4 regions of the Leifsonia sp. 22587 genome follow, and region 1 is predicted to be linked to each of the others. Evidence: predicted binding sites of a transcription regulator. Region 1 holds the regulator's gene; each other region holds the start of a gene.

Evidence for each region. The regulator HrcA, encoded in region 1, represses chaperone genes, less so after heat shock. The targets are predictions, from matches to a motif close to TTNGCACTCGNNNNNNNCGAGTGCNAA.
Region 2: a site for HrcA is predicted at 2,788-2,814, ahead of ACTJI1_RS00535 (Hsp20/alpha crystallin family protein). Genes of this name have one in related genera too.
Region 3: a site for HrcA is predicted at 5,414-5,440, ahead of groES (co-chaperone GroES). Genes of this name have one in related genera too.
Region 4: a site for HrcA is predicted at 3,101-3,127, ahead of groL (chaperonin GroEL). Genes of this name have one in related genera too.

The regions. Positions count from the first base shown of each region.
Region 1 covers NZ_JBQENB010000001.1:1,598,500-1,605,706, reverse strand. The annotation lists gene lepA (translation elongation factor 4) at 1-1,170, shown strand, start outside; gene ACTJI1_RS07795 (DUF1990 family protein) at 1,226-1,891, shown strand; gene hemW (radical SAM family heme chaperone HemW) at 1,891-3,141, shown strand; gene ACTJI1_RS07785 (DUF4870 domain-containing protein) at 3,134-3,514, opposite strand; gene ACTJI1_RS07780 (DUF4870 domain-containing protein) at 3,609-4,127, opposite strand; gene hrcA (heat-inducible transcriptional repressor HrcA) at 4,285-5,307, shown strand; gene dnaJ (molecular chaperone DnaJ) at 5,363-6,478, shown strand; gene ACTJI1_RS07765 (16S rRNA (uracil(1498)-N(3))-methyltransferase) at 6,484-7,207, shown strand, end outside.
Region 2 covers NZ_JBQENB010000001.1:105,268-112,474, reverse strand. The annotation lists gene ACTJI1_RS00545 (phytoene desaturase family protein) at 259-1,803, shown strand; gene ACTJI1_RS00540 (SRPBCC family protein) at 1,806-2,249, shown strand; gene ACTJI1_RS00535 (Hsp20/alpha crystallin family protein) at 2,289-2,720, opposite strand; gene ACTJI1_RS00530 (Dps family protein) at 2,959-3,477, shown strand; gene ACTJI1_RS00525 (GNAT family N-acetyltransferase) at 3,570-4,055, shown strand; gene ACTJI1_RS00520 (IclR family transcriptional regulator) at 4,069-4,827, opposite strand; gene hutH (histidine ammonia-lyase) at 4,947-6,485, shown strand; gene ACTJI1_RS00510 (urocanate hydratase) at 6,601-7,207, shown strand, end outside.
Region 3 covers NZ_JBQENB010000001.1:569,378-576,584, forward strand. The annotation lists gene alr (alanine racemase) at 1-748, shown strand, start outside; gene tsaE (tRNA (adenosine(37)-N6)-threonylcarbamoyltransferase complex ATPase subunit type 1 TsaE) at 745-1,281, shown strand; gene tsaB (tRNA (adenosine(37)-N6)-threonylcarbamoyltransferase complex dimerization subunit type 1 TsaB) at 1,291-1,911, shown strand; gene rimI (ribosomal protein S18-alanine N-acetyltransferase) at 1,908-2,420, shown strand; gene tsaD (tRNA (adenosine(37)-N6)-threonylcarbamoyltransferase complex transferase subunit TsaD) at 2,417-3,499, shown strand; gene ACTJI1_RS02870 (DUF4190 domain-containing protein) at 3,623-4,210, shown strand; gene ACTJI1_RS02875 (class I SAM-dependent methyltransferase) at 4,211-5,398, opposite strand; gene groES (co-chaperone GroES) at 5,531-5,827, shown strand; gene rarD (EamA family transporter RarD) at 6,311-7,207, shown strand, end outside.
Region 4 covers NZ_JBQENB010000001.1:714,420-721,626, forward strand. The annotation lists gene ACTJI1_RS03570 (DMT family transporter) at 1-496, shown strand, start outside; gene ACTJI1_RS03575 (nitroreductase family protein) at 518-1,117, opposite strand; gene msrB (peptide-methionine (R)-S-oxide reductase MsrB) at 1,117-1,542, opposite strand; gene ACTJI1_RS03585 (DUF3263 domain-containing protein) at 1,738-2,049, shown strand; gene ACTJI1_RS03590 (LytR C-terminal domain-containing protein) at 2,072-2,632, shown strand; gene ACTJI1_RS03595 (cold-shock protein) at 2,801-3,004, shown strand; gene groL (chaperonin GroEL) at 3,171-4,790, shown strand; gene ACTJI1_RS03605 (ATP-binding protein) at 5,133-6,839, opposite strand; gene ACTJI1_RS03610 (response regulator transcription factor) at 6,921-7,207, opposite strand, start outside.

The sequences.
Region 1 (7,207 bases):
GACGGCACGCTGCACCCGCGCGAGCGCATCCAGATGATGTCGACCCGTGCCACCCACGAGATCCTCGAGATCGGCGTCTCGTCGCCCGAGCCGACGCCCTCCAAGGGGCTCGGCGTCGGCGAGGTCGGCTACCTGATCACCGGGGTGAAGGACGTCCGCCAGTCCAAGGTCGGCGACACGATCACCACCGCCGCGAAGCCGGCCACCGAGGCGCTCCCCGGGTACACCGAGCCCAAGCCCATGGTGTTCTCGGGCCTGTACCCGATCGACGGCAGCGACTACCCGGAGCTCCGCGAGGCGCTGGACAAGCTCAAGCTCTCCGACGCCGCGCTCGTCTACGAGCCGGAGACCTCGGTCGCCCTCGGCTTCGGCTTCCGCTGCGGCTTCCTCGGCCTGCTGCACCTCGAGATCATCACCGAGCGCCTCTCCCGCGAGTTCGGCCTCGACCTGATCACCACCGCACCGAGCGTGATCTACGAGGTGACGACCGAGGACAAGAAGACGGTCACGGTCACCAACCCGAGCGAGTTCCCCGGCGGCAAGATCGACAAGGTGGAGGAGCCGGTCGTCAAGGCGGCCATCCTCGCCCCCAAGGACTACGTCGGCGTCATCATGGAGCTGTGCCAGAGCCGCCGCGGCTCGCTGCTCGGCATGGAGTACCTGGGCGAGGACCGGGTCGAGATCCGCTACACGATGCCGCTCGGCGAGATCGTCTTCGACTTCTTCGACCAGCTCAAGTCCAAGACCGCCGGCTACGCCTCGCTCGACTACGAGCCGTTCGGGGAGCAGGAGTCCGACCTGGTGAAGGTCGACATCCTGCTGCAGGGCGAGACGGTGGATGCGTTCAGCGCGATCGTCCACCGCGACAAGGCCTACGCCTACGGCACCATGATGGCGTCGCGGCTGCGCGAGCTGATCCCGCGCCAGCAGTTCGAGGTCCCCATCCAGGCCGCAATCGGCGCCCGCATCATCGCGCGCGAGAACATCCGCGCGATGCGCAAGGACGTCCTCGCGAAGTGCTACGGCGGTGACATCACCCGAAAGCGCAAGCTCCTCGAGAAGCAGAAGGAGGGCAAGAAGCGCATGAAGATGGTGGGCCGCGTCGAGGTCCCCCAGGAGGCCTTCATCGCCGCGCTCTCCGGCGACACGGAGAAGAAGGACAAGAAGTAAGCTCCAGCGCGCCGCCCGGCGCGCGGCGGAACCCCGTTTCGCGAACCCCTCCGTCATGGCGGAAGATGAGTACATGCGCCGCTCGAGCTTCACCGACCAACCCGTCACGTACGGTGCGGTCGGCGCCACCCAGGCGGCCGATCTGCTGTACTACCCGCCGAAGGGCTACAAGCCGCTCGAGCGCAGCATCCGGCTGGGCAGCGGCGACGAGCGCTTCGAGACCTCCGCCACCGCCCTCATGGCGTGGGGCGTGCAGAAGGGGAGCGGCATCCACGTGACGGATGTGCGCGAGGGCACCGGCGTGCAGTACGAGGGCGTCGAGTTCGGCCCCGACGGCACGCCGATGCGGATGCGCGCCAACCGCCCGGAGGAGGACGTGTTCTCCGAGGACGGCACGCCGTTCGTGCGCAACGGCATGACCGCGGTGCTGAAGATCCCGTTCGGCCCGTTCCGCGTGTCCGCCCCGATCCGGGTCGTGTACGTCGTCGATGAGCCGCACCGGCGCGGTTTCGCCTACGGGACGCTGCACGGGCACCCGGAGAGCGGTGAGGAGCTGTTCCTGGTTGAGCAGCGCGAGGACGGCACCGTCTGGTTCGTGCTGCGCGCCCTGTCCCGCCCGTCCAACGCCTTCTACCGGCTGGGTTCGCCGGTCCTGTCCTTCATGCAGCGCCGCTTCACCGCCAAGTACCTGCGCGCACTGCACCCGGTGAGCTCCGCCTGATGCCCAGCACCCTTCCCCTCGGCGACCCCGCACCCGCCGACGGCCTGCTGCCCGCATCCACCGCGGTGGATGCCGCCCACCGGCACTTCGGCGTCTACCTGCACGTGCCGTTCTGCCGCGTGCGCTGCGGCTACTGCGACTTCAACACGTACACCGCGACCGAGCTGCGCGGCGTCTCCCAGTCCGACTACGCCGGTCATGCCGTCCGCGAGGTGGAGTTCGCCGCGCGGGCGCTGCGCGCGAGCGGCGTCCCCGACCGCCCGGTGTCGACGGTGTTCTTCGGGGGCGGCACGCCGACCCTTCTGCCGCCCGGCGACCTGACGGCCATGCTCGGTGCGGTCCGCGACGCGTGGGGTCTCGCCGACGGCGCCGAGGTGACCACGGAGGCGAACCCCGACTCGGTCGACGCCGACGACCTGCGACGGCTGGCCGACGCGGGCTTCACCCGCGTCTCGTTCGGGATGCAGTCGGCCGTGCCCCACGTGCTGGAGACGCTGGAGCGCACGCACGACCCGGCGCGCGTCCCGCTCGTGGTCGGCTGGGCGCGCGAGGCCGGTCTGCAGGTGAGCCTCGACCTGATCTACGGCACACCGGGGGAGTCGCTCGACGACTGGTCCCGCAGCCTCGACGCGGCACTGGCGTGCGAGCCGGACCACCTGTCCGCGTACGCGCTGATCGTCGAACCCGGCACGAAGCTGGCGCGGCAGATCCGCTCCGGCCAGGTGGCCGAGCCCGACGACGACCTCGAGGCCGACATGTACGAGCTCGCCGACCAGCGGCTCGCCGACGCGGGATACGACTGGTACGAGGTCAGCAACTGGGCGACCGACGAGGCGCATCGCTCCCGCCACAACCTGGCCTACTGGCTCGGTCACGACTGGTGGGGGATCGGGCCGGGGGCGCACAGTCACGTGGGCGGCGTCCGCTGGTGGAACGTCAAGCAGCCGGCCGCGTACGCGCAGCGCGTGCTGGCCGGCGAGTCCCCGGCGGCGGGGCGCGAGACGCTGGATGCGGAGACGCGGCACGTCGAGCGCGTCCTGCTGCTGAGCCGCATCCGGGAGGGTGTGCGGACCGCGGAGCTCGGCGACGCCGGCCGTCGCGAGGTGCCGGCCCTCATCGCCGACGGCCTGATCGACGGAAGAGCCGCCCTCCGCGGGTCGATCGTGCTGACCCTGCGGGGGCGGCTCCTGGCCGACGCGGTCGTCCGCCGGCTGCTCGCCGAGGACGCCGCGGAGCGGACCGCTAGCTGACGAAGCGGATGGCGACCGGGTAGGTGTAGAACTCGCCCTGGTTCGCCTTCACCGCGGCGATGATGCTGAACACGATGTTCAGCACCCACGCGGCGATGATGATGAAGATGCCGATCACGACGATCGACAGGATGCCGCCCACCACGTACGCGATGAAGATGGTGATCTGGAAGTTCAGCGCGGTCGCGGTGTGCGCGCGCACGAACGGCCCACGGTCTTTGAGGACGAGGTAGCCGATGAGCGCCGGGATCCAGCTGAACAAGATGCCGCCGATCTGGACGAGCGTCGCCCAGAGTTTCTCGTCGGCCGGGCTGAGCTGCGGCGCGCCGCCGTAAGGCTGCTGCGGCGGGGGCGGCGGGGGTGTGGCGGACATGGTGCTGTTCTCCTCTGACTGGCCAGGGGTGGACGTGGTCCATCCAGCCTAGGGCGCAGCGCCGTAGGCTGAAAAGAGCCTGAACGCGCGACCGCTACTTGATGAAGCGGAAGTTCACCGGGTAGCGGTAGGTGCCGCCGCTGTTCACGCGCACGAAGCCGAGGATCGAGAACACCAGGTTCAGGATGTACAGCGCCCACGGGATCAGCAGGCCGAAGAGCAGGTAGCCGATGCCGTAGGTGAAGCTGCCGATGATGATCCCGATGACCTGCGAGGCCACCCAGGCGATGATCCAGGTGATCTGCCAGTTGAGGGCTTCCTTGGCCTCCTGGTCGGTGAGACGGCCGCGGTCCTTGAAGACGAGCCAGATGATGAGCGAGGGCAGGAACCAGAGGATGCCGCCCAGGTGGGCGAACGACGCCCACTGCTTGTCCTGGGCGGGGTCGAGGGGCGCGGCGCCCGCGGCGGCGTAAGGCTGCTGGCCGGCTCCGGCCGGCTGCGCGTACGGCTGCTGGGGCGGCACGTTGCCGTAGGGCTGCTGGGGAGGGACGCCTCCGGGCTGCTGCGGCGGGACGCCGCCTGCCGGGTCGGCGGGCTGGTTCGGGTCTGTCATCTGCGGAACCCTTTCGTGATCGGTTGCGAGCGGGTCGAACCGGTGCCCATACGGTACTGCCGCCGTGTCTCAGCCAGCAATCATCCTGCGGGCGTTTCGGCGCGGTAGGATTGGCACTCAGGATCAGCGAGTGCTAATCGATCGACGGGAGGCGGGTATGGTCTCGGAACGCAGCCTCGAGGTGTTGCGCGTCATCGTCCAGGACTACGTGGCGTCGCGCGAGCCCGTGGGGTCCAAGAGCATCGTGGAGCGGCACTCCTTCGGCGTCTCCGCGGCGACGATCCGCAACGACATGGCCCTGCTCGAAGAGGAGGAGCTGATCGCGGCTCCGCACACCTCGTCCGGCCGGGTGCCGACCGACAAGGGCTACCGGCTCTTCGTCGACCACCTCGCAGAGATGCGGCCGCTCACGTCGGCGCAGCGGACCGCGATCGAGACCTTCCTCGGCCAGTCCGTCGACCTCGACGACGTGCTCTCGCGCACTGGGCGCCTGCTCTCCCAGCTCACCAATCAGGTGGCGCTGGTGCAGTACCCGACGGTCGCGCGCTCGCGCATCCGTCACATCGAGCTGGTCGCCCTGGCCCCGCGCCGGCTGCTCAGCGTGCTGATCACGGACTCCGGAGCGGTCGAGCAGCGTGTCATCGAGCCGATCGCCGAGCTGAGCGACGAAGACGTGGCCGAGATCCGCGGCGCGATCAACGGCGCGGCGGCGGGACTCACCCTCGCCGAGGCGACCACGCGGCTGCGCGAGCTGCCCGGCGCGCTCACGGAGCGCACGCGCGCTCTGGTGGAGCCCGTGGTCAGCGCCCTGCTCGACCAGATCGCGGCGAACCGGCAGGAGAAGCTCGTCATGGCGGGCGCGGCGAACCTCGTGCGCACCGAGCTCGACTTCCCCGGCACCATCACCCCGGTCCTCGAGGCGATCGAGGAGCAGGTGGTGCTGCTGCGGCTCTTCGACGAGATGGCCTCCGACCAGCACGGCGTCGCCGTCAGCATCGGGCGCGAGAACGCCGGCTTCGGCCTGACGGAAGCATCCGTCCTCTCCAGCGGTTACAGTGCGGCGGGGTCGGATGTCGCCCGCGTCGGACTGCTCGGACCGCTCCGCATGGACTACTCGGGCAACATGGCGGCGGTCCGCGCCGTGGCCCGTTACCTCTCCCGGCTGCTCGGCGACCAGTAGGCCGTCCGGCATCCCTCGACCACCACACGCGACGAAAGAAGAAGGAACAGCCCACGTGGCCGACCACTACGAAGTCCTCGGCGTCGAGCGCGACGCCAGCCCCGACGAGATCAAGAAGGCGTACCGCCGGCTCGCGCGCGAGCTGCACCCGGACGTGAACCCCAGCTCCGAGGCGCAGGAGCGGTTCAAGCTCGTGACGCACGCGTATGACGTGCTCAGCGACCCGCAGCAGCGGCAGCAGTACGATCTCGGCGGCTCCGGGGGATTCGGCGGCGGCGCGGGCAGCGCCGACTTCGCCGGGTTCAGCGACATCTTCGAGACGTTCTTCGGCGGCGGCGCCCCGGGCGGGCGCGGTCCGCGGTCGCGGCGTGAGCGCGGCCAGGACGCGCTTCTCCGGGTGGAGGTCGACCTCGACGAGGTCATCTTCGGCACGCACCGCGACCTCGAGGTCGACACGGCCGTGGTGTGCGAGACCTGCAACGGCTCGTGCTGCCAGCCCGGCACCCAGCCGGTGACCTGCGACATCTGCCACGGCACGGGCAGCATCCAGCGCTCGGTGCGCTCTCTGCTCGGCAACGTCATGACGTCGAGCCCGTGCGGCACCTGCCGCGGGTACGGCACCGTCATCGCGACCCCGTGCGTCACCTGCCAGGGCCAGGGCCGCGTGCGCGCACGCCGCACCGTGCCGGTGGACATCCCCGCCGGCGTCGACACCGGCCTGCGCCTGCAGATGCCGGGCAGCGGCGAAGCCGGTCCGGCCGGTGGCCCCAATGGCGACCTCTATCTGGAGATCAAGGTCAAGCACCACGAGGTGTTCAGCCGCGACGGCGACGACCTGCTCTGCACGCTCGAGCTGTCGATGACGGATGCGATCCTCGGCACGACCGCGAATGTGAAGGCCCTCGACGGCGACATCCGCCTCGAGCTCAAGCCCGGCACCCAGTCGGCCGACATCATCACGGTCAAAGACCGCGGCATCACGCACCTGCGCGGCAGCGGCCGCGGCGACCTTCGGGTCGGCATCCAGGTGGTCACGCCCACCAAGCTCGACCACAAGGAGAAGGAGCTGATCAAGAAGTTCGCGGCGTCCCACCGGACGCAGGAGCCCTCGCTGGCGCACTTCCAGCAGGGCCTGTTCGCGAAGCTCCGCGACCGGTTCCTCAACCTGTAACCCTGATGGCGTCCCTCTACCTGCGCGAGGACCTCGACGACGTCGAGGTCGGAGCGCGCCTGTCGCTGACGGGCGCCGAGGCGAAGCACGCCGCGACCGTCAACCGCACGCGGCCCGGCGAGTCGGTGCTGATCGGCAACGGCCGGGGGCTCGTCGCGTCCGGCGAGGTGCTGGTGGCGACGAACACCGAGCTGACGATCGACGTCGAGGCCGTCTCGCGCGTCGAGCGCCTGGCCCCGGCGATCACGCTGGTGCAGGCGCTGGCGAAGGGCGACCGCGACGAGCTCGCGATCCAGGCGGCGACGGAGCTCGGGGTGGATGCGGTGGTGCCGTGGTCCGCATCCCGCTCGGTCTCGCGCTGGGAAGGCGCCAAGGTGGGGAAGGGCCGGGAGCGCTGGACCTCGATCGTCCGGGAGGCGGCCAAGCAGTCCATCCGCGCCTGGACGCCGGAGGTCGGCGAGCTGGCCACGACGAAGCAGCTGGCCGCGCTGGCGGCGACCGCCCGCGTGCTCGTGCTCGAACCGGATGCGGAGGTGCCGCTGACCGGCATCGTGCCCGACGACCGCGACCTGGTGCTGGTGGTCGGGCCCGAGGGGGGCATCGCGCCGCAGGAGCTCGCAGCGCTCCGGGACGCGGGCGCCGAGCTCGTCCGGCTGGGCGGGACGGTGCTGCGCACCTCCACCGCGGGACCTGCCGCCCTCGCCGTGCTCAACGCGGCGCTCCGCCGCT
Region 2 (7,207 bases), 1.5 Mb from region 1:
TTCCTGGGTTCAGGTCGAGTGCGCGGCGGCGCGCCGAAGCGCACCGGATGTTTCCCGGGCGAACTGTGTCCGGGGCCGTTCACGATTGTGTGATCCGCACCGCTGATCGGGTGCAGAACCGGCCCACTTGACTGACAAACCCATCCGCGCAGATCGCGCAGTGTCAAGAGCCGACCTCCCAACGATAGCGGATGGATGCTGGGAGTGCACTGGTCATCGCCCTCTGCGGACCGGCGGCACCGGGGTATACAGGGAGGTATGAGCTCCTCCCCCTCCGCGGACCGGCTGGACGCGATCGTCATCGGGTCCGGCCCGAACGGCCTCTCGGCGGCCGTGACGCTCGCCCGCGCCGGTCTCTCGGTGCGCGTCTACGAGCGCAACGCCACCATCGGCGGAGGGCTGAGGACGGAGGAGCTGACGCTCCCCGGGTTCCGGCATGACATCTGCTCGGCCGTGCATCCCCTCGCCTTCGCCTCCGGTTTCTTCCGGAAGTTCGGCCTGGACCGGCGCGTGCCGTTCATCGTCCCCACCGCGTCCTACGGCAACCCGCTCGAAGGCGGCCGCGTCGCGATGGCGTACCTGGACCTGGAGCGGACGGCGGATGCGCTGGGCGTCGACGGGCCCGCGTGGCGCGCCCTCCTCGGGCCGCTGGTGCGGCAGGCGGACGCCGTGGCGCAGTTCACCGGCTCGGCCCTGCTGCAGGTGCCGCGCCATCCACTCGTCGCCGCGCGGTTCGGGCTGACGGCACTTGCCGAAGGCGGCCCGTGGTGGGACCTGCCGTTCCGCACGGAATCTCCGGGTGCGCTGCTCGCCGGTGTCTTCGCGCACACCACCCTTCCCCTGCCGAGCGTAGCGGGCGCTGCGGCGGGGCTGACCCTCGCCACCTACGCGCACGCACGCGGCTGGCCCATCCCGGTCGGCGGCAGCCAGGCGATCGCCGACGCGATGGTCGCCGACCTGGAGGCGCACGGCGGCGAGGTCGTCACGGGAACCCCGGTGGAGTCGCTCGCCGACCTGCCCGACGCGCGCGTCGTCGTCTTCGACACCCATGTCGCGGACGCGGCCCGGCTGGGCGAGGACCGCCTGCCGGGCGGCTATCTGCGCCGCATCGGACGGTTCCGGGACGGCAACGGCGTGTTCAAGGCCGACTTCGCCCTCTCCGGGCCGGTGCCGTGGACCAACCCGGAGCTGGCGGAGACCGCGACCGTGCACCTCGGCGGCAGCCGGCGGGAGGTCGCACGTGCCGAGAACGAGGTGGCGGCCGGACGGGAGAGCGACCCGCCGTACGTCCTGCTCTCGCAGCCCTCGCTGTTCGATGCCAGCCGGGCGCCGGCCGGCAAGCACGTGCTCTGGGCGTACACACACGTCCCGCGCGGCTCCACCGTGGACCGCACGGAGGCGATCATCCGCCGGATCGAGCACTTCGCTCCCGGCTTCCGCGATCTGATCATCGGGACCTCGACCATGACGGCGGTCCAGATGGAACAGCACAACCCGAACTACATCGGCGGCGACATCTCCGCGGGCTCGCCCGACTTCGGGCAGCTCGTCGCCCGCCCGGTGCTCAGCTCCGACCCCTGGCGGATGCCCGGTCGCGGACTCTACCTCGCGTCGGCGTCCGTCGCCCCGGGCCCCGGCGTCCACGGCCTCGGCGGCTACTACGCCGCCCGCAGCGCGCTGCGCCACGAGTTCGGCGTGACGAGGATGCCGGACCTCGCCCCCGGACCCGGCCAGACGTTCACGCCGTCCGGTCCGTCGCTCATCCCCGATGCCATCCTTCCGCCGACCCCCCGGGAGCCGTGATCATGTCCGTCAACGTCCGCCGTATGGCCTGCTCGCCCGAGCAGGTGTTCTCCGTCCTCGCCGACGCGTGGGTGTACCCGACGTGGGTCGTCGGAGCCTCGCGGCTGCGCGCGGCCGACGACCGCTACCCGGCCGTCGGGTCGCGTCTCCATCACTCGATCGGCATCTGGCCGCTGGTGCTCAACGACGAGACGCGCATCGACGAGTGGGATCCGCCCCACCGGATGGTGCTCGAGGCGAAGACCCGCCCGTTCGGGTCCGAGCGCGTCATCATCGAGGTGAAGCCGCGCGGCAGCGGCGGCTGCGTGGTCCGGATGATCGAGTACCCGCACACCGGGATCGTCACGCGGATCCCCGGTGTGATCGCGGACGCACTGCTCCACATCCGGAATGCCGAGGCCCTGCGGCGTCTCGAGTGGGTGGCGCGGGGGCGCGCCGCCGCCTGACGGAGCGCCCCCGGGCTCTCACCGCTGCCGGACGGCCGATCAGCCGGCCGAGACCGCCCGCGCGCCGTTCTCGCGGGGCGACTCCACCGCGATCTTGCGCGGCTTCGCCCGCTCGGCGATCGGGATCACGACGCTCAGCACACCGTTGTCGTACGACGCGGTGATGCCGTCGTTGTCGACGTCGTCGCCGATCGTGAACTGGCGCATGTAGGCGCCGTACGGGCGCTCCTGCGCGAGCCAGCGGGCGCCGTCGCGGTCGGCGGCGCTGCGCACCGCGCGGATGGTCAGCAGGTGGCCGTCGACGTCCACGTCGACCGACGCCGGGTCCGCGCCGGGGAGGTCGGCGTTGAGGATGTAGCGGTCGCCTTCGCGGAACAGGTCCACCGGCATGATGCGCGGCTGACGGCTCGTGTCGAAGACGCTCTGTGCGATCCGGTCCAACTGGGAGAAAGGATCGAACGACATGGCCATTGGATGTACCCCTTTCTTCAATTGAGCTGGTGAGAGGCGGAATGCCTCCCGCTTTCGACCACAGATTTTAGCACTCGGGCCCGGAGAGTGCCAAGAGCTTCGCACCGAAGTCAACCCGGTTCCGCGATGCGCTCCGGCGGCCTACCGTGCGTGAGGTCCATCGACCGGAAGGGACCCCATCGTGGCCGCTAGCCAGACCAAGACGAGCACCAAGAAGACCACTCCGAAGACGCCCGCAGTGCGCCGCACCGCCGCCGTCGGCGTCGCGCCGACGCGTCGCGAGCACGCGGAGCACGGCTTCGTCGCCTCCGCCGAGCTCGCCCAGAACCTCCAGCGCGTGCACGTCGACCTGATCGAGCTGCACCTCCAGGGCAAGCAGGCGCACTGGAACGTGGTCGGACGCAACTTCCGCGACCTCCACCTGCAGCTCGACGAGATCGTCGAGGCCGCCCGCGAGTTCAGCGATGACGTCGCCGAGCGCCTGCGCGCACTGCACGCGACACCCGACGGCCGCAGTGCGACCGTCGCCGAGCAGACCAGCCTGCCGGAGTTCCCGAACGGCGAGGTCGACACGACCGAGACCGTCGACCTCATCACCGAGCGGCTGGAGGCGGTCGTCCGCACCATGCGCGACGTGCACGACGACGTCGACGAGGAGGACCCGACCTCCGCGGACCTCCTGCACGCGATCATCGAGCGGCTCGAGCAGTTCGCCTGGATGGTCAGCGCCGAGAACCGCACGCCGAGCCGGGCCTGAGGCCTTCGGGGCGGTGGATACGCCGGGTCGCGCCCGTCGCATCCACCGGCCCGTGTAACCCCGCCGTCACACCGCGCGGCTAGCATCGACGCATGCCGATCGACGTCCGCGTGGAACCGCCTCGACAGCCCGAGGTGGAGGACCTGCTCCGTCTCAGCGACGAGTACGCCCTCTCGCTGTACCCGGCCGAGAGCTGCTACCTCCTCGACGTCTCCGAACTGGAGCGCGCGGGGGTCACCGTGTTCGTCGCCCGGGTGGACGGCCGCGCGCTCGGCATCGCGGCGCTGGTCGTCGGCGAGGCGTCGGACAGCGCGGCTCCCCGGGCCGAGCTGAAGCGGATGTTCGTGCACGAGGATGCGCGCGGGCGCGGCCTCGCCCGCCTGCTCCTGTCCGCGATCGAGCGCGCGGCGGCCGACGCAGGCGTCGCGGAGTTGCGCTTGGAGACCGGCCCGCTGCAGCACGCCGCGATCGCGCTCTACGAGCGGTCGGGGTATGCGCGCATCCCGAACTTCGGGCCCTACGTGGGCGATCCCTACTCGGTCTGCTACGCGAAGGCGCTCCCGGTCCCGGCGTCCTGACGCCGCTCCCGGATCAGCTGCCCCGGATGCGGCGCGAGAGCTCGGCCGCGGCGTCGCGGACCCGCGCGGCGAGCGCATCCCACCCCTCGGGTGCCACGTTCTCGCGCGGGAAGGTGACGGCGATACCCGCCGCCGGCCACCCGGCATGGTCGCGCACCGAGACCGCGACGGACGCGAACCCGGGCGTGACCTCGCCGTCCTCGGTCGCGTAACCGCGCTCGCGGGCCTCGGTGACGACGCGGCGCAGCTCGGCGTAGGAGTGCGGGCCCGCGCCGGTGCGGTCCTCGAACGCTCCGGAGTCCGGGTAGAGCGCGCGCAGCTGCTCCCGGGGAAGGGTGGCGAGCAGCGCGCGTCCACTCGCCGTGAGGTGGGCCGGGAGGCGCACGCCGACATCCGTCACCAGCCGGGGGCGCCGGGGCGCACGCTCCTCCACGATGTAGACGACGTCGCGGCCGTGGAGCACGGCGACGTGACCCGACTCGCCGATCGCGTCGACGAGCGCCGCGACGATGGGACGCCCGAGGCGGCTCAGCGGCTGCTGCCGCGAGAACCCGCTCGACAGCTCGTAGGCCGCGACGCCCAAGCCGTAGCGGCGCGCTTCGGGGAAGTGCAGCACGAAGCCGTGCTCCGTCAGCACGGCGAGCAGGTGGTAGACCGTGGAGCGCGGAAGACCGAGGGCGGAGGCGATCGCCGCCGCCGGGGCGGGGCCGCGCTGAGCGCCGAGGTAGCCGAGGATGCGCAGCGTGTTCTCCGCTGCGGGCACCTTGCTCATCGCATCCTCCCGGCTGTGCATCCTGGGCTTGGGCATCCTGGGCCGTGCGTCTGGGATCCCGGACACCGAGCAGCCTACAGCCGGGGCGCGCCCAGACGCCTCGGCGCGATGATCGGAGCATGCTCCAGACCCAGACCTCCGTCACCGTCGGCGCCGGACCGCTGACCATCGCCGACGTCGTTGCCGTTGCCCGGGACGACGCTCGTGTCGAGCTCGATCCGGACGCTCTCGCGGGCGTCGCCGCCTCCCGCGCGATCGTCGAGGCCCTCGCGGACGACACCGAGCCGCACTACGGCATCTCGACCGGGTTCGGCGCCCTCGCGACCACGTTCATCCCGGCCGACCGGCGTGCTCAGCTGCAGGCCAGTCTCGTCCGATCGCACGCCGCCGGCTCCGGCGCCGAGGTGGAGCGGGAGGTGGTGCGCGCCCTCATGCTGCTGCGCCTCTCCACCCTCATGACCGGACGGACCGGCGCGCGGCCGCAGACGGTCGAGACCTACGCCGCCCTGCTGAACGCCGGCATCACCCCGGTCGTCCACGAGTACGGCTCCCTCGGCTGCTCCGGCGACCTCGCGCCCCTGGCGCACTGCGCGCTGGCCGCCATGGGCGAGGGGCGCGTGCGCGTCGACGGGGAACTGCAGGACGCCGCCGACGCGCTCGCGGCCGCCGGCATCCACCCCGTCGTCCTCGCCGAGAAGGAGGGCCTGGCGCTCATCAACGGCACCGACGGGATGCTCGGGATGCTCGCCCTCGCGATCCACGACCTCCACGGCCTGCTGACCGACGCCGACATCGCCGCTGCGCTCAGCGTCGAGGCGCTGCTCGGCACCGACGCCGTCTTCGCGGACGATCTGCAGCGGCTGCGGCCGCAGGCGGGCCAGGCGGTCTCCGCGGCGAACATCCGGACCATGCTCGCCGGCTCGCCCATCGTGGCCAGCCACAAGGGGCCGGAGTGCACCCGGGTGCAGGACGCGTACTCCCTCCGCTGCGCTCCCCAGGTGCACGGCGCGGCCCGCGACACCCTCGCCCATGCCGAGCTCGTCGCCGAGCGGGAGCTCGCGTCGGCCGTCGACAATCCGGTGCTCACGCTGGACGGACGGGTGGAGTCGAACGGCAACTTCCACGGCGCACCGGTCGCCTACGTGCTCGACTTCCTCGCCATCGCGGTCGCCGACGTCGCCAGCATGTCGGAGCGCCGGACCGACCGCTTCCTCGACCCGGCCCGCAACCAGGGGCTGCCGCCGTTCCTCGCGCACGAGGTGGGCGTCGACTCCGGGCTGATGATCGCCCAGTACACCGCGGCGGGCATCGTCTCCGAGCTGAAGCGGCTGGCCGCGCCGGCGTCCGTCGACAGCATCCCCTCGTCCGCCATGCAGGAGGACCACGTGTCGATGGGATGGGCGGCCGCCCGCAAGCTGCGACGCGCGATCGACGGGCTCACGCGCGTGATCGCGATCGAGGCGATGACCGCCGCCCGCGGCGCCGACCTGCGCGCCCCGCTGCGCCCCGGCCCCGCGACCGGAGCCGTCATCGCGACCCTGCGCACCGCCGTCCCGGGCCCCGGCCCCGACCGCCACCTCTCCCCCGAGATCGAGGCCGCCACCGACCTCGTCCGCTCCGGCGCCCTCCGCGCCGCCCTCCCGACCCCCCTCCCCTGACCCCCCTCCCCACCGTCGAGTACACGATTTGTGCACGGTTTCACTCCGAAAAGCGTGCAGTTTTCGTGTACTCGACGGAGGGAGCACAGCACGAACGCCGAAAGGACGTAAGACGATGGATGGAGCACGACCGGTGCGCGCGGCGCGCGGAACCGAGCTCAGCGCCAAGAGCTGGCAGACCGAGGCGCCGCTACGCATGCTGATGAACAACCTCGACCCGGAGGTCGCCGAGCGCCCCGACGACCTGGTCGTCTACGGCGGCACCGGCCGCGCCGCGCGCAGCTGGGAGGCTTACGACGCGATCGTCGCGACCCTGCGCGACCTGGAGGCGGATGAGACGCTCCTGGTGCAGTCCGGCAAGCCGGTCGGCGTCTTCCGCACGCACGAGTGGGCGCCGCGGGTGCTGATCGCCAACTCCAACCTGGTGGGCGACTGGGCGACGTGGCCTGAGTTCCGCCGGCTGGAGGCGCTCGGCCTCACGATGTACGGCCAGATGACCGCCGGATCCTGGATCTACATCGGCTCGCAGGGCATCCTGCAGGGCACGTATGAGACGTTCGGCGCGGTCGCCCGCAAGCTCGCGGCGCAGCGCGTCCCCGGCGACGACGCCGACGCGACCCTCGCCGGCACCCTCACGCTGACCGGCGGATGCGGCGGGATGGGCGGCGCTCAGCCGCTCGCCGTCACGATGAACGGCGGCGCCGTGCTGATCGTGGATGTGG
Region 3 (7,207 bases), 1.0 Mb from region 1:
GCTCAAGGTCGAGACCGGTCTGAGCCGCAACGGGCTCGCCGAGGAGGACTGGGATGCGGCGTTCGCCCGGGCTCGTGAGCTGGAGACGCAGGGTGCCATCGTCGTGCGCGGCATCTTCTCGCACCTGTCGAACGCCTCGCCCGAGGACGACCGGGCGGCCATCGCGCTCTTCGAGCGGGCGCTCGCGCGCGCGGCCGCGGCCGGTCTGACGCCCGAGCTCCGGCACATCGCCGCGAGCGCCGCGGCCCTGTCACTGCCCGAGGCGCGGTACGACCTGGTGCGTCTCGGCATCGCCGTCTACGGTCTCTCGCCGTTCGGCGGCTCGGCCGCCGAACTGGGACTCCGCCCCGCGATGACGGTGCGCGGCCGGGTGGCCGCCGTGCGCCGGGTCCCCGCGGGCAAGGGCGTGTCGTACGACTACACGTACCGCACCTCCGGGGAGACGACGCTGGCGCTGGTCCCGCTCGGGTACGCCGAGGGCATCCCGCGACACGCCTCCAACCGGGCGCCCGTGTCGATCGGCGGCCAGACGTTCCGGGTGAGTGGTCGCGTCGCCATGGACCAGTTCGTGGTGGATGTCGGCGATCTCGACGTGCAGGTCGGCGACGAGGTCGTGCTGTTCGGCGATCCGGCGACGGGTGTCCCGAGCGCCGATGACTGGGCGGAGGCCGCCGGCACGATCAACTACGAGATCGTCACGCGGCTCGGCGGGAGGCTGACCCGCACCTTCCTCGGAGGTGAGCGATGAGCACCGCATCCCACGCTCCCACCGTGCGTCGCGTCGCGACCGCGGAGGAGATGCACCAGCTGGGCCGGGAGCTCGCCCTTCGGCTGCGTGCGGGCGACCTGATCGTGCTGTCCGGGCCGCTCGGTGCGGGCAAGACGACGCTGACCCGTGGCATCGGGGAGGGGCTCGACGTGCGGGGGCCGGTGACGAGCCCGACCTTCGTGCTCGCGCGCACGCATCCCAGCCTGTCCGGCGGGACGCCGCTCGTCCACGTGGATGCGTACCGCCTGTCGAGCGCGCTGGAACTGGACGACCTCGACATCGACTTCGCCCGCTCCGTCGTCGTGGTGGAGTGGGGCGCCGGGATGCTCGACGGCGTCGCCGAATCGTGGCTGGAGGTCGCGATCGAGCGACCGACCGGCGCCGATGAGAGCGGCGACGCGGTCTCGGACGACCAGGCCGACGTCGACGAGGTGGATGAGCCGCGCACAGTGACCATCACGGGCTTCGGACCGCGGTGGGCTCAGGGGCCGGACGTCGTCGATCCCGCATAGGCTGGACGCATGCTTCTCGCCATCGACACGTCGGCCGGCACCAGTGTGGCGGTCGTCGACCGGGACGCCGGAGTGCTCTCCGAGGTGATCGAGACCGACACCATGCGCCACGCCGAGGTGATCGGCACACTGATCGACGAGGCGCTCACCGTCGCCGGCATCGAGCTGCGCGCGCTCTCCGGTGTGGTCGCCGGCATGGGCCCCGGCCCGTTCACCGGGCTGCGCGTCGGGATCGCGGCTGCGAAGGCCTTCGCGATCGGCATCGGCCGTCCGCTCGTCCCGGTGGTCAGCCACGACGCCGTGGCGTACGAGCGCTACGCCGCCGGGCACACGGGACCGCTGCTGGTGGTGACGGATGCACGGCGCCGCGAGCGCTACTGGACCGCCTACTCCGGCGCCGGCGACCACGGCCTGCCGGTGCGGCTGGACGGGCCGGGACTCGCGAAGCCGGACGACCTCCCGCACCCGGGCATCGAGCGGTTCGACGCGGAGGTGGTGCCCGCAGGGCGCCTCGGGATGCTCGCCGAGCTGCGCTACGCGAACGGACTACCGATGGATCCGGACGAGGCGCTGTACCTCCGCTCGCCCGACGTGACGCTCTCCGCCGGCCCGAAGCGGGTGACCGCATGACGGCCGAGCCGGCAGCGAACGCGCACGTCGCCTACGAGCTGCGCCGCGCATCCCGCGACGACGTCCCGGCGATCATGGAGCTGGAGCGCTCGGTGTTCGTCACCGACGCCTGGTCGGAGCGCTCGATGCTCTCCGAGGTCACCGGTGAGCACGGCTACTACCTCGTCGCCTTCGAGCCCGGAGCGCCCGACCGCATCGACGGCTACGCCGGCCTGCTGGCGCCGCGCGGGGCCGGTGAGGGCGACATCCAGACCATCGCCGTCGCGCCGCACGCGCGCCGTCGCGGCCTCGGGCGCACGCTCATGCTCGCCCTGATCGGGGAGGCCCGGCGACGCGGAGCGCGCGAGGTCTTCCTCGAAGTGCGCGCCGACAACCCCGGCGCGCAGACGCTCTACCGCACGCTCGGCTTCGAGGAGATCGGCGTGCGGCCCCGCTACTACCAGCCGGACGGCGTGGATGCGATCGTGATGCGCCTCACCGTCCCCAGCCCGGAGACGACGATCGCATGACCATCGCAGCCACGGACTCCGGACCCCTGGTTCTCGGCATCGAGACCTCGTGCGACGAGACCGGCATCGGCATCGTGCGGGGCACGACCCTGCTGGCGAACACGATCGCGTCGTCGATGGAGGAGCACGCCCGCTACGGCGGCGTGGTTCCCGAGGTCGCGGCGCGCGCCCATCTCGAAGCGCTCGAGCCCACGCTCCGCACCGCGATCGCGGACGCCGGCATCGAGCTGGCCGACGTGGACGCGATCGCGGTCACGAGCGGTCCGGGGCTCTCGGGCGCGCTGATGGTCGGGGTGGGCGCCGCGAAGGCGCTCGCCGTCTCCCTGGGCAAGCCGCTGTACGCCGTCAATCACCTGGTCGGCCACGTCGGCGCGGACCTGCTGGATGCGTCGGGCGGCCCCGGCCATCCCGTCGAGCTCCCGACGATCGCGCTGCTGGTCTCCGGAGGCCACACCTCGCTGCTGCTGGTGCGCGACCTGGTGTCGGATGTGGAGCTGCTCGGCGAGACGATCGACGACGCCGCCGGCGAGGCGTTCGACAAGGTCGCGCGGGTGCTCGGCCTGCCGTATCCGGGCGGTCCGCAGATCGACCGGGTCGCCGCGGACGGCGATCCGGCGGCCATCCGCTTCCCGCGGGGTCTCACGCGGCCGAAGGACCTGGAGAACCACCGGTACGACTTCTCCTTCTCGGGGCTCAAGACGGCGGTCGCCCGCTGGGTCGAGCAGCGGCAGGACGCCGGCGAGGAGGTGCCCGTCGCGGATGTGGCCGCATCCTTCCGGGAGGCGGTCGTGGATGTGCTGATCACGAAGGCGCTGGCCGCCTGCCGCGACCACGGCGTCCCCCGGTTGCTGCTCGGCGGCGGGGTCGTCGCGAACGCCCGGGTGCGGCAGCTCGCCGTGCAGCGCGCGGCGGAGGCGGGAGTCGCGCTGCGCATCCCGGCCCTGTCGCTGTGCACCGACAACGGCGCGATGATCGCGGCGCTCGGCGCGCAGCTCATCCTGGCCGGGCATGCGCCCAGCGAGCTGACGTTCTCGGCGGACTCGACGCTCCCGGTGACGGAGATTCAGGTCACCCGCTGACGTGGTGCGTTGACACCCCCGCGCGCACCCTGTCACGATGGACCTGATACAGCGTTCTCTCAGGAAGCGGAGCTTCCCGGGCGGAACGCCGAACGACGACTTCCACTGAAGGAGATGGGTCCCATGACCGATCCGAACACCCCCGCCGAGCCGGTGGACCCGAACGCGCAGAACGGGTCCGTCCCGCCGGCCGCGCCCCAGCCGCCCGCGGGCGACACCGGCGCCGTTCCGCCGCCGCCTCCGCCCGCGCCGGACTACGGCCAGCAGCCGCCGGCCCCGGGATACGGCCAGCAGCCGCCCGCGCCGGGCTACCAGCAGCCGTACGGTCAGCAGCCGTACGGGCAGCAGCCCTACGGCCAGCAGCCGGGCCAGCCGGGTTACGGTCAGCCGGCGTACGGTCAGCCCGCCCCGGGCTACGCGCAGCCCTACGGGCAGCCGGCCGCCAAGTCGCCGATCCTGAGCATCCTCTCACTCGTCGGCGGCATCGTCGGCATCGTGCTCAACCTCGCGTGGGGCATCGGATTCCTCTTCGGAATCGCCGCGGTCGTCCTCGGCTTCATCGGCCGCCGCAAGGAGCCGCAGGCTCGCGGCTTCTGGCTGACCGGTATCATCCTCGGTTTCGTCAGCATCGCGATCGCGATCATCTACTGGATCTTCCTCGCGATCATCTTCGCCAGCCTCGCCACCTACGGCAACAACTACGGAGGCTGATCAGAGCCGCTCGGCGAGCAGAGCCGTGTGCCGCCCGGCCACCCTGGTGAGGATCAGGGTGGCCGGGCGGTCGCCGTTGAGGGCGAGCCGACGGCGCAGTGCCGCGGGGTCCACATCCACGCCGCGCTTCTTGATCTCCAGGGTGCCGATGCCGCGCTGACGCAGCGCGCGCTTCAGGTCCTTCTCGCCGTACGGCAGGGTCTCGAGGACCCGGAAACCGGCGGCGAACGGCGTCTCCACGGGGGCGTCGGCGGTGATGTAGGCGATCTGCTCGGAGAGCATCCGCCCGTCGATGCGCCGGGCGAGGTCGCCGATGAGGCGGGCGCGGATGACGGCGCCGTCCGGTTCGTAGAGGTACTCGCCGAGGGGGCCGGTCTCCTCGTCCTCGCTGTCCGCGTCCGCGACCAGCTCGTCCGCCTGGTCGCCGCGGAGCACGAGGGCGGCTCGCCGGATGCCCGGGCGGGCCAGCGCCCCGAACCAGAGGCCCAGCTCGACGACCTGCCCGTCCGCCGACACCCACTGCGCTTCCGCGTTCGAGGGGATGAGGTCGCGGTCGAAACCGGGACCGAGCTTCAGTCCGACCGAGCGGCCGGTCGCCAGCTCGTACGCGAAACCGAGCGACGGAGTGTAGTCGTCGGGGTCGACGAGGCGCTCGGTCTGGGTGTGCCCGGCGGTGCGGCGGGCGGGGTCGAGGAACACGCCGTCGACGGTCCGCAGGTCCACATCCTCGGCCCGGCCGTGTTCGACGGTCGCCGTCGGGAACGGCGCGAGGTTGAAGGACGCGATCGCCGCGGTGACCTCGTCGGCCTCCACAGCGGTCACCTCGAGCTCGAGAGCGGCCAGGGCCAGTGCGTCGCCGCCGATCCCACAGCCGAGGTCGGCGACGCGATGCAGCCCGGCGGCGCGGAACCGTCCGGCGTGACGCGCGGCGACCGGCAGCCGGGTCGCCTGCTCCAGGCCGGCCTCCGTGAAGAGCATGCTCGCGGCGAAGTCGCCGAACTTGGCCTGGGCCTTGCGGCGCAGCTTCGACTGCGTCAGGACGGCGGCCACGAGGGCGGGGGAGTGCCCCTGCTTGCGCAGGTCGGAGACGATCCGCAGCACGTCGCGCTCGCTGCGGTACGGCGGGAGCGAGTCGAGCAGGCGCAGGCCCTCGGGGCTCAGCAGTGCGACCAGCTCGGACCGTTCCATGGCGTCCAGGCTACCCTGGCACTCACGTTGCGGGACTGCTAACGCACCCCCTAGACTCGTGTTAGCACTCTCACTGCGAGTTTGCTAATCAGTCTTAGTCGAGACACTGTTCTTCACAGGAAAGGGGTCAACGTGTCGGTCTCCATCAAGCCGCTCGAGGATCGCATCGTCATCAAGCAGGTCGAGGCTGAGCAGACCACTGCTTCCGGTCTGGTCATCCCCGACACCGCCAAGGAGAAGCCGCAGGAGGGCGAGGTCGTCGCCGTGGGCCCGGGCCGCATCGACGACAACGGCAACCGCGTCCCCCTCGACGTCGCCGTGGGCGACAAGGTCATCTACTCCAAGTACGGTGGCACCGAGGTCAAGTTCGGCGGCGAGGATTACCTGGTCCTCTCGGCCCGCGACGTGCTCGCGGTCGTCGTCCGCTGACGCACCCTTCTTCCGACGGCCCGGCTGCTCTGAGCAGCCGGGCCGTCGTCGTCTCTGCGGTGATGTCTGCGGCGGCGCCGGGGGGCGGCGGTGTCGGCGGGCGGCGGTGTCGGCGGGATTCGTGCCGAATGCTGCTCAGGGCGCGACGTGAGTCGCGATTCGTGCCGAATGTCAGGTCCCTCGGCGGAGAAGGCACCCGTCCCGCGTGCGGGATTCGTGCCGAATGCAGGGTCTGGCGGGACGTGAGGCTCCATTCGTGCCGAATGTCAGGTCCGCCGGCGTGCAGACACTCGACAGCGGGTCCACGATTCGTGCGGAATGCAGGCTGAGGCGGGATGTGAGGCACGATTCGTGCCGAATGTCGCGTTCCGCATAACCGCGCAAGCGCAGCGTGAGCGACGATTCGTGACGAATGTCGGGAGGTCACCACTCCGGCGGCGCAGGCGGGCGGCGGTGTCGGCGGGCGGCGGTAGAGTCGTGCGAGTGGCACAGCCTGACGACCTCTCCTCGCACCGCACCTCCGGGCTGGTGTACGCGGTCTCCGCGTACGTCCTCTGGGGCATCCTCCCGATCTACTTCCTCGCGCTCGCCCCGGCCGGCGCGTGGGAGATCGTGGCGTGGCGGGTCATCTTCTCGCTGGTCTTCTGCGCCATCGCGCTGACCGTCACGCGGTCGTGGGGCCGGTTCGCGGCGCTGCTGCGGGATGGGCGGGTCCTCCTCACGATGGGCCTCGCCGGCGCGTTCATCTACGTGAACTGGCAGACCTACGTTCTCGCCACGGTCAGCGGCCACGTCGTGGAGGCGGCGCTCGGGTACTTCATCAACCCGATCGTGACCGTGTTCCTGGGTGTGCTCGTCCAGCGCGAGCGCCTCCGGATCGCCCAGTGGGTCGCCGTCGGCGTGAGCGTCGTCGCGGTCATCGTCCTGGCCGTCGGATACGGCTCGGTTCCGTGGATCGCGCTCATCCTCGCGTTCTCGTTCGGCTTCTACGGGCTCATCAAGAAGCGCGTCGGCGGACGGGTGGATGCTCTTTCGGGCCTCACCCTGGAGACTATGTGGCTGACCCCGGTCGCCGTCATCCAGCTGGTCGTTGTCGGCGTCACCGCCGGCCTCACGATCGGCTCCGCCGGTCCCTGGCACACGGTCCTGCTCGCGGGAGCGGGAGTGATCACGGCCGTGCCGCTGCTGTTCTTCGCCGCGGCCTCCCGGCGCCTGCCGCTCGTCTACATGGGCTTCATCCAGTACTTCGCCCCGTTCATCCAGTTCATCGTCGGCGTCGCGGTGCTGCACGAGGCGATGCCGCCCGAGCGCTGGGTCGGGTTCGCGATCGTGTGGCTCGCGCTCATCATCCTCAGCATCGACATGATCGTCGCCGCGCGT
Region 4 (7,207 bases), 880 kb from region 1:
GGTGACCTGGGCGGTCTCCGCGCAGTTCGGCGGCAGCGCGCCGGTCTGGCTGATGATCCTGCCGTTCATCGCCGGTCTCGGCACCGGCTGGCAGCAGGCCGTCAACGGCCAGGTGCGTCAGGTCGCGAACAGCGCCCTCAGCGCCACCTTCATCAACTTCGCCGTCGGGACGACCGTGCTGCTCGTCCTGATGCTCGGGCACTGGGCGATGGTCGGCCTGCCGAAGCAGGTGCCGACCGAGCCGTGGCTCTACGTCGGCGGCGCGATCGGCTGCGTCTTCATCGGCGTGACGGCGCTGCTCGTGCGCCAGACCGGCGTGCTGCTGCTGGGGCTCGCGACCGTCGCCGGCCAGCTGGTGGCCGCGCTCCTGCTCGACCTGCTGCTCCCGACCGCCGGACACGTGCTCGCGTTCTCGACCGTGGGCGGCACGCTGCTCGCGATCGTCGCGGTCGCCATCGCCAGCATCCGCTGGGGCTGGCGGCGCACTCCCGCCTGACCTCTCGGGATGCCCGCCCGCTCAGTCGAGCACGGACAGGAACCGCGACGGGTCGAGCGACGTGCGGTGCCCCTCCTTGCTGTCCGCGGGGATGCCGCCCACGTACAGCCAGCCCAGCAGCCGCTCGTTCTTGGCGAGCCCGTGCATCCGGTGCACCGCCTTCGACCGGGTGTGGTGGCCGGTGCGCCACATCACGCCCCAGCCGGCGTCGTGCAGCAGCAGGCTCAGGATGTGCGCGACGCCCGAGGCGACCGCGTCCTGCTCCCAGCCGGGCACCTTCTCGCTCTTCGTCCGCACCGCCACGATGGCGAGCAGAAGAGAGGAGCGCAACGGCTTCGCGGCCAGCTTCTCCGCCTCGTGACCGGTGGCCTTCGCATCCCGCACGAACGCGTCGCCGAGGCGCTGCCGGGCCTCGCCGCGCAGCTCGATGATGCGCCACGGATGTAGCGCGCTGTGATCCGCGACCCGTCCCGCGGCCGCGACCAGCGGCAGCAGCTCCTCGTGCGTCGGCGCGTCGAGGGTCACCCGCGAGTAGGAGCGCCGGGCGGCCACCCGCCGGGGCAGATCCGCGCCGCCGGTCTCGGGGGCGCCGCCGGCCGCGGCCGTCGGACTTCCGCTCATCAGGCTTCCGGGGTGAAGTTCAGCGAGATCGAGTTCATGCAGTAGCGGTCGCCGGTCGGCGTCCCGAAACCGTCCGGGAAGACGTGTCCCAGGTGCGATCCGCAGTTGGCGCAGCGCACCTCGGTGCGCACCATCCCGAGGCTGGTGTCCTCGATCAGCTCGACCGCCTCCGGGCGCACCGACTCGTAGAAGCTCGGCCAGCCGCAGCCCGAGTCGAACTTGGTTCCCGCGGCGAAGAGCTCGGCGCCGCATGCCGCACAGGTGTAGAGGCCCGCGCGGCTCTCGTCGAGCAGCTCGCCCGTCCACGGACGCTCGGTCCCGGCCTCGCGCAGCACCGCGTACTGCTCCGGGGTCAGCTCGCGCCGCCACTCGTCCTCGCTCTTCGCGACCTGGTAGCCGTCCTGCCTCGTGCCGTCGTGTGCCATGCCACTCCCTTTCGTCGTCACCAGGGTAAACGGCCTTCCTGAACCGGCTGTTCCCGATCCGCCGACCGCGCGCGCGAACCGCGACGTGCCGAGCGGGAACGGGAAAACCACAGGACCAGCGCCCTAGGATGACGTGCGAGCGCGGGGCGCGACCGGCACGCCGGTGGGGCCCGGCATCCGTGACGAGGGAAGGCGGTGCGCGTGGCCCGGTCAGCCGACGGACGGCCCGCCGACGACCGCGAGCCCTCGGACACGGAACAGCTGAGCGATCGGGATGCCGCGATCCTCGCGTTCGAACGCCAATGGTGGCGGCACGCCGGAGCCAAGGAGCAGGCCATCCGCGAGGAGTTCGGTCTCTCGGCGGCTCGGTACTATCAGTTGCTCGGTGCGCTGATCGACCGTCCGGCGGCGCTGCGCCACGACCCCATGCTCGTCAAGAGGCTGCTGCGGCTCCGCGAGGCGAGGCTGGCCGCACGACACGCACGGACCCTCCCGTCCGGCGACTGACCCCCAAGGACCACACTCCCCGATGGCAGAGAAGTTCCCCCGCGACCGGTTCGACGAGATCCCGGACGATTTGACGCGCGTCGGCGCGCACCGGGCGCCCCGTCCCCGCGGCCGCGCGTGGATCGCCGTCGGGTGGGCCGCGCTGGCCACCGTCCTGCTTGTCGGCGCCGGCATCTTCGGCCTGTCGCTCGTCAACGGCAGCATCTCGTTCCACGGCGCCGGAACGTCCGCCTCGCGCACCGCATCCACGACGCCGACGCCGACCGCGACGCCGACGCCGACCATCGTCCCGACGGTGAACCCCGCGCTGACCGTCAACGTGCTCAACGGCACCAGCCGCGAAGGACTGGCCGGCACGGTCGGCGACGTGCTCACCAAGGCGGGCTGGAAGGTCGGCGCCCTCGCGAACGCCGACAAGACCGACCTCGCGGAGACCATCGTGTATTACGGCGACCCGGCCAACCAGGCAGCCGCCCTCGGCGTCGCGCAGTCGCTGCCGGGCGCGACCATCCAGCAGAGCACCGCGTTCTCCGACACCGGCGCCGACATCACCGTCGTGGTGGGCGCGAACTACGCCGGCTGAGCGGCCCCGGGGGCCCTCCGCTCCTCTTTGTTACGCACGTGTTTAACTTTGGCGGCATTTCGATACGGATTCACGAAATCGCTGGCGCCGCCCCGTATTGCACGCATTAGGATCGCACTCAACGTGCGGCGATGGACCGCGCGAGCGACACAGCAATGGGAGTAATGCATGGCGAACGGGACCGTGAAGTGGTTCAACGCTGAGAAGGGCTACGGCTTCATCACCGTCGAAGGTGGGGGACAGGACGTTTTCGTTCATTACTCCGCAATTGACATGGCGGGATACAAGGTTCTCGAAGAGGGCCAGCAGGTCGTATTCGAGGTCGGCTCCGGGCAAAAGGGCCCGCAGGCCGAATCGGTCCGACTGGCCTGACACCGATCCAGCAGCAACAGGAGCGCCGTCCCGCGAGGGGCGGCGCTTCGCTGTTCCTCTCGCTTGCACTCCACCGCCACGAGTGCCAGAATCTGTTTAGCACTCCATCTGTCTGAGTGCTAAAACACGGAATCTTTCGCAGACGTCCGGGAGGGACGAGAAACACATGGCAAAGATCATTGCTTTCGACGAGGACGCGCGCCGCGGCCTCGAGCGCGGCCTGAACACCCTGGCCGACACGGTCAAGGTGACCCTGGGCCCGCGTGGTCGCAACGTCGTCCTCGAGAAGAAGTGGGGCGCCCCGACCATCACGAACGACGGCGTCTCCATCGCGAAGGAGATCGAGCTCGACGACCCGTACGAGAAGATCGGTGCGGAGCTCGTCAAGGAGGTCGCGAAGAAGACCGACGACGTCGCGGGTGACGGAACCACCACCGCGACCGTGCTCGCTCAGGCCCTGGTCAAGGAGGGCCTGCGCAACGTCGCGGCCGGCGCCGACCCCATCACGCTGAAGCGTGGCATCGAGAAGGCCGTCGCGGCTGTGACCGAGGAGCTCATCGCCTCCGCCAAGGAGGTCGAGACCAAGGAGGAGATCGCGGCCACCGCGTCCATCTCCGCCGGCGACACCACCATCGGCGAGATCATCGCCGAGGCGATCGACAAGGTCGGCAAGGAGGGCGTCGTCACCGTCGAGGAGTCGAACACCTTCGGCACCGAGCTCGAGCTCACCGAGGGCATGCGCTTCGACAAGGGCTTCCTGTCGCAGTACTTCGTGACCGACCAGGACCGCCAGGAGGCGGTGTTCGAGGACCCGTACATCCTCATCGCGAACCAGAAGATCAGCAACATCAAGGACCTTCTGCCGATCGTCGACAAGGTCATCCAGGCCAACAAGCCGCTCCTCATCATCGCTGAGGACGTCGACGGCGAGGCCCTGGCGACGCTGATCGTCAACAAGATCCGCGGCATCTTCAAGTCCGTCGCCGTCAAGGCTCCGGGCTTCGGCGACCGCCGCAAGGCCATGCTGCAGGACATCGCGATCCTGACCGGCGGCCAGGTCATCTCCGAGGAGGTCGGTCTCAAGCTCGAGAACGTCACCCTCGACCTGCTCGGCCAGGCCCGCAAGGTCGTCATCACCAAGGACGAGACCACGATCGTCGAGGGCGCGGGCGACCCCGAGGCCATCGCCGGCCGCGTGCAGCAGATCCGCAACGAGATCGAGTCGACCGACTCGGACTACGACCGCGAGAAGCTGCAGGAGCGCCTCGCCAAGCTCGCCGGCGGCGTCGCCGTCATCAAGGCGGGTGCGGCCACCGAGGTCGAGCTGAAGGAGCGCAAGCACCGCATCGAGGACGCCGTGCGCAACGCGAAGGCCGCCGTCGAGGAGGGCATCGTCGCCGGTGGTGGCGTCGCCCTCATCCAGGCCGGCAAGACCGCCTTCGAGAAGCTCGAGCTGACCGGTGACGAGGCGACCGGTGCGAACATCGTCAAGGTCGCCATCGAGGCTCCGCTGAAGCAGATCGCGATCAACGCGGGCCTCGAGGCCGGCGTCGTCGTCGAGAAGGTCCGCAACCTCCCGGTGGGCCACGGCCTCAACGCCGCCACCGGCGAGTACGTCGACATGCTCGCCTCGGGCATCAACGACCCGGTGAAGGTCACCCGCTCGGCGCTGCAGAACGCCGCGTCCATCGCGGGCCTGTTCCTCACCACCGAGGCCGTCGTCGCCGACAAGCCGGAGAAGAACCCGGCGCCGGTCGGCGACCCGGGCGCCGGCATGGACTTCTGAGTCCAGTCCGACCGACTGACAGAGGGCGTCTCCCCTTCGGGGAGGCGCCCTCTTCCGCGTCTCGGGGCTCCGTCCCGCCCGGCGCCGAGCCGTGAGTCGCGGTCGTATTCGCGACGGCGGTCGCGCGAGTTCCGAGCGCCGGGCCGCGAGTCGTGAGTTGTTGTCGCAATCGCGCGCGAGTCGTGACTACATGTCGCAACTCGCGGGGAGGCGGAGCCGACATCTGGCGACGAGTCGTGAGTTGTCGTCGTAATCGCGCGCGAGTCGTGACTACATGTCGCATCTCGCGGCACGAGCGGACGCGGCGGCGGCCCGCGAGGCGCGAGCGCCCGGGGCCGCAGGTTACGGCGCGACCGCGCCCGGCGCCGCGGCGGACGCCGCCAGCGGCAGCGAGACGCGGAAGGTCGCGCCGCCGCCCTCCGTGTCGACCACGTCGACCGTGCCGTTGTGGGCGGCCACGATCGACGAGACGATCGCCAGCCCGAGGCCGCTGCCGCCCGTCTCGCGGGCGCGGGAGGTGTCGGCGCGCCAGAAGCGCTGGAAGATCTTCTCGCGGATCTGCGGCGGGATGCCCTCGCCGTGGTCGCGCACCTCGAGCGTGGCGCGCTCGGTGCGGTGGTCGACGCGCACGGCGATCTCGATCGGGCTTCCCTCCGGCGTGTAGCGGAGGGCGTTGCCCATCAGGTTCGTGACGACCTGGCGGAGCTTGTTCTCCTCCGCCATGACGATCGCGGGCTCCGACGGCGCGGGGCGCGTCAGCACGACACGCTCGCTGGTCGTGATCGGCAGCGGCTCCGTCGCGGTGCCGCGGCGGCCGCGCCCGCGGCGCAGGCGCGCGAGCGCCGATCCGGCGAAGGAGATCGGGCCGGTGGCGTTCGACGGCCGGCCGCTGGCGTCCGCGAACGTCATCGGCACCGTGTCGACGCCGGGCTCGTCCAGGTCCTCTTCCTCCGGCGCGGCCGGCTCGGGGACGAGCACGGTCACGACACGGCCCGGGGAGCCGGCCATCGCATCCATCGCCGCGTCCTGTGCGATCTTCACCAGGTCGACGCGGTGCAGGTCGAGCGGCTTCGTCTCGTCGAGGCGGGCGAGCTCCAGGAGGTCCTCCACGAGGATGCCCATGCGGATCGCCTCCTTCTCGATGCGGTCCATCGCCTGGGCGACGTCCTCGGGCGTCTGCAGCGCGCCCATCCGGTACAGCTCGGCGTAGCCGCGCACCGACACGAGCGGTGTGCGCAGCTCGTGCGACGCGTCGCCGACGAACCGCCGCATCTGCTCGATCGTGCGGGCACGGTCGGTGAAGGCCCGGTCGATCCGGTTCAGCATGGTGTTGAGGGAGCGGTTCAGGCGACCGACCTCGGTGTTGGGCGTCGCGCCGCCGAGGCGCTGGCTGAAGTCGCCGTCCGCGATCGCCGCCGCCGTCTGCTCCACTTCGCGCAGGGGCGAGAACGTCGTGGTGACGAGCATCCGGGTGAGTCCCGCGCCGACGACGATGACGATCACGCCGAAGCCGAGGAAGATCGCGAGGAAGCTCGCCATCACGGTGTCGATCTGGGAGGTCGTCGTCGCCACGATCGCGGTCGCCAGCTCGCCGCTTCCCTCGAAGGTCTGCGTGGTGGCCAGCGCCCGGTACGTGGTCCGGCCGTCGTTGCTCGGGAGGTTGAACCCTCCGGGAGCCATGTTCTTGGCCTCCGCGACGGTCAGGCTGCTGGGGATGGCCGGCCGGTGCGCGTAGGGGATGTTGTCCCAGTTGTGCGCGACGAGGTGGCCGTCCGAGTCGTAGAGCGCGGCGAAGTAGTCCGACGGGCTCGCGTCCGTCGCGATCTGGTCGGCGCCCGACGACGTCTTGAACAGGTAGGTGTTCAGGTACGACGCTCCTGAGGCCGCGGAGAGCTGCGCATCCAGCTGGTCCAGCAGCACCGGCTTGAGCATCGACATCGTGCCGATGCCGGTGACGAGCAGCCCCAATGTCAGCATGAGCACGGTCACGCCCGTGATCTTCGTGCGGAGTGAGATCGCGTTCCAGCGGTCGAGCAGGCGTGAGTGCATCAGGCCGTCAGTCTATGCAGGGGATGCTGTGCCGGGCATGTGTGCGGGCGGTGCTCCCGCCCGCACACCGGCAGAAGCATCTCAGGCCTTGGCGGCCTTCAGCATGTACCCGAAACCGCGCTTGGTCTGGATGAGCGGCTCGCTGGAGTGCGCATCCACCTTGCGGCGGAGGTAGGAGATGTAGGACTCGACGATTCCGGCGTCGCCGTTGAAGTCGTACTCCCACACGTGGTCGAGGATCTGCGCCTTCGACAGCACGCGGTTGGGGTTGAGCATCAGGTAGCGCAGCAGCTTGAACTCGGTCGGGCTGAGCTCGATCGGGGTGTCGCCGACGAAGACCTCGTGCGTGTCCTGGTCCATCGTCAGCT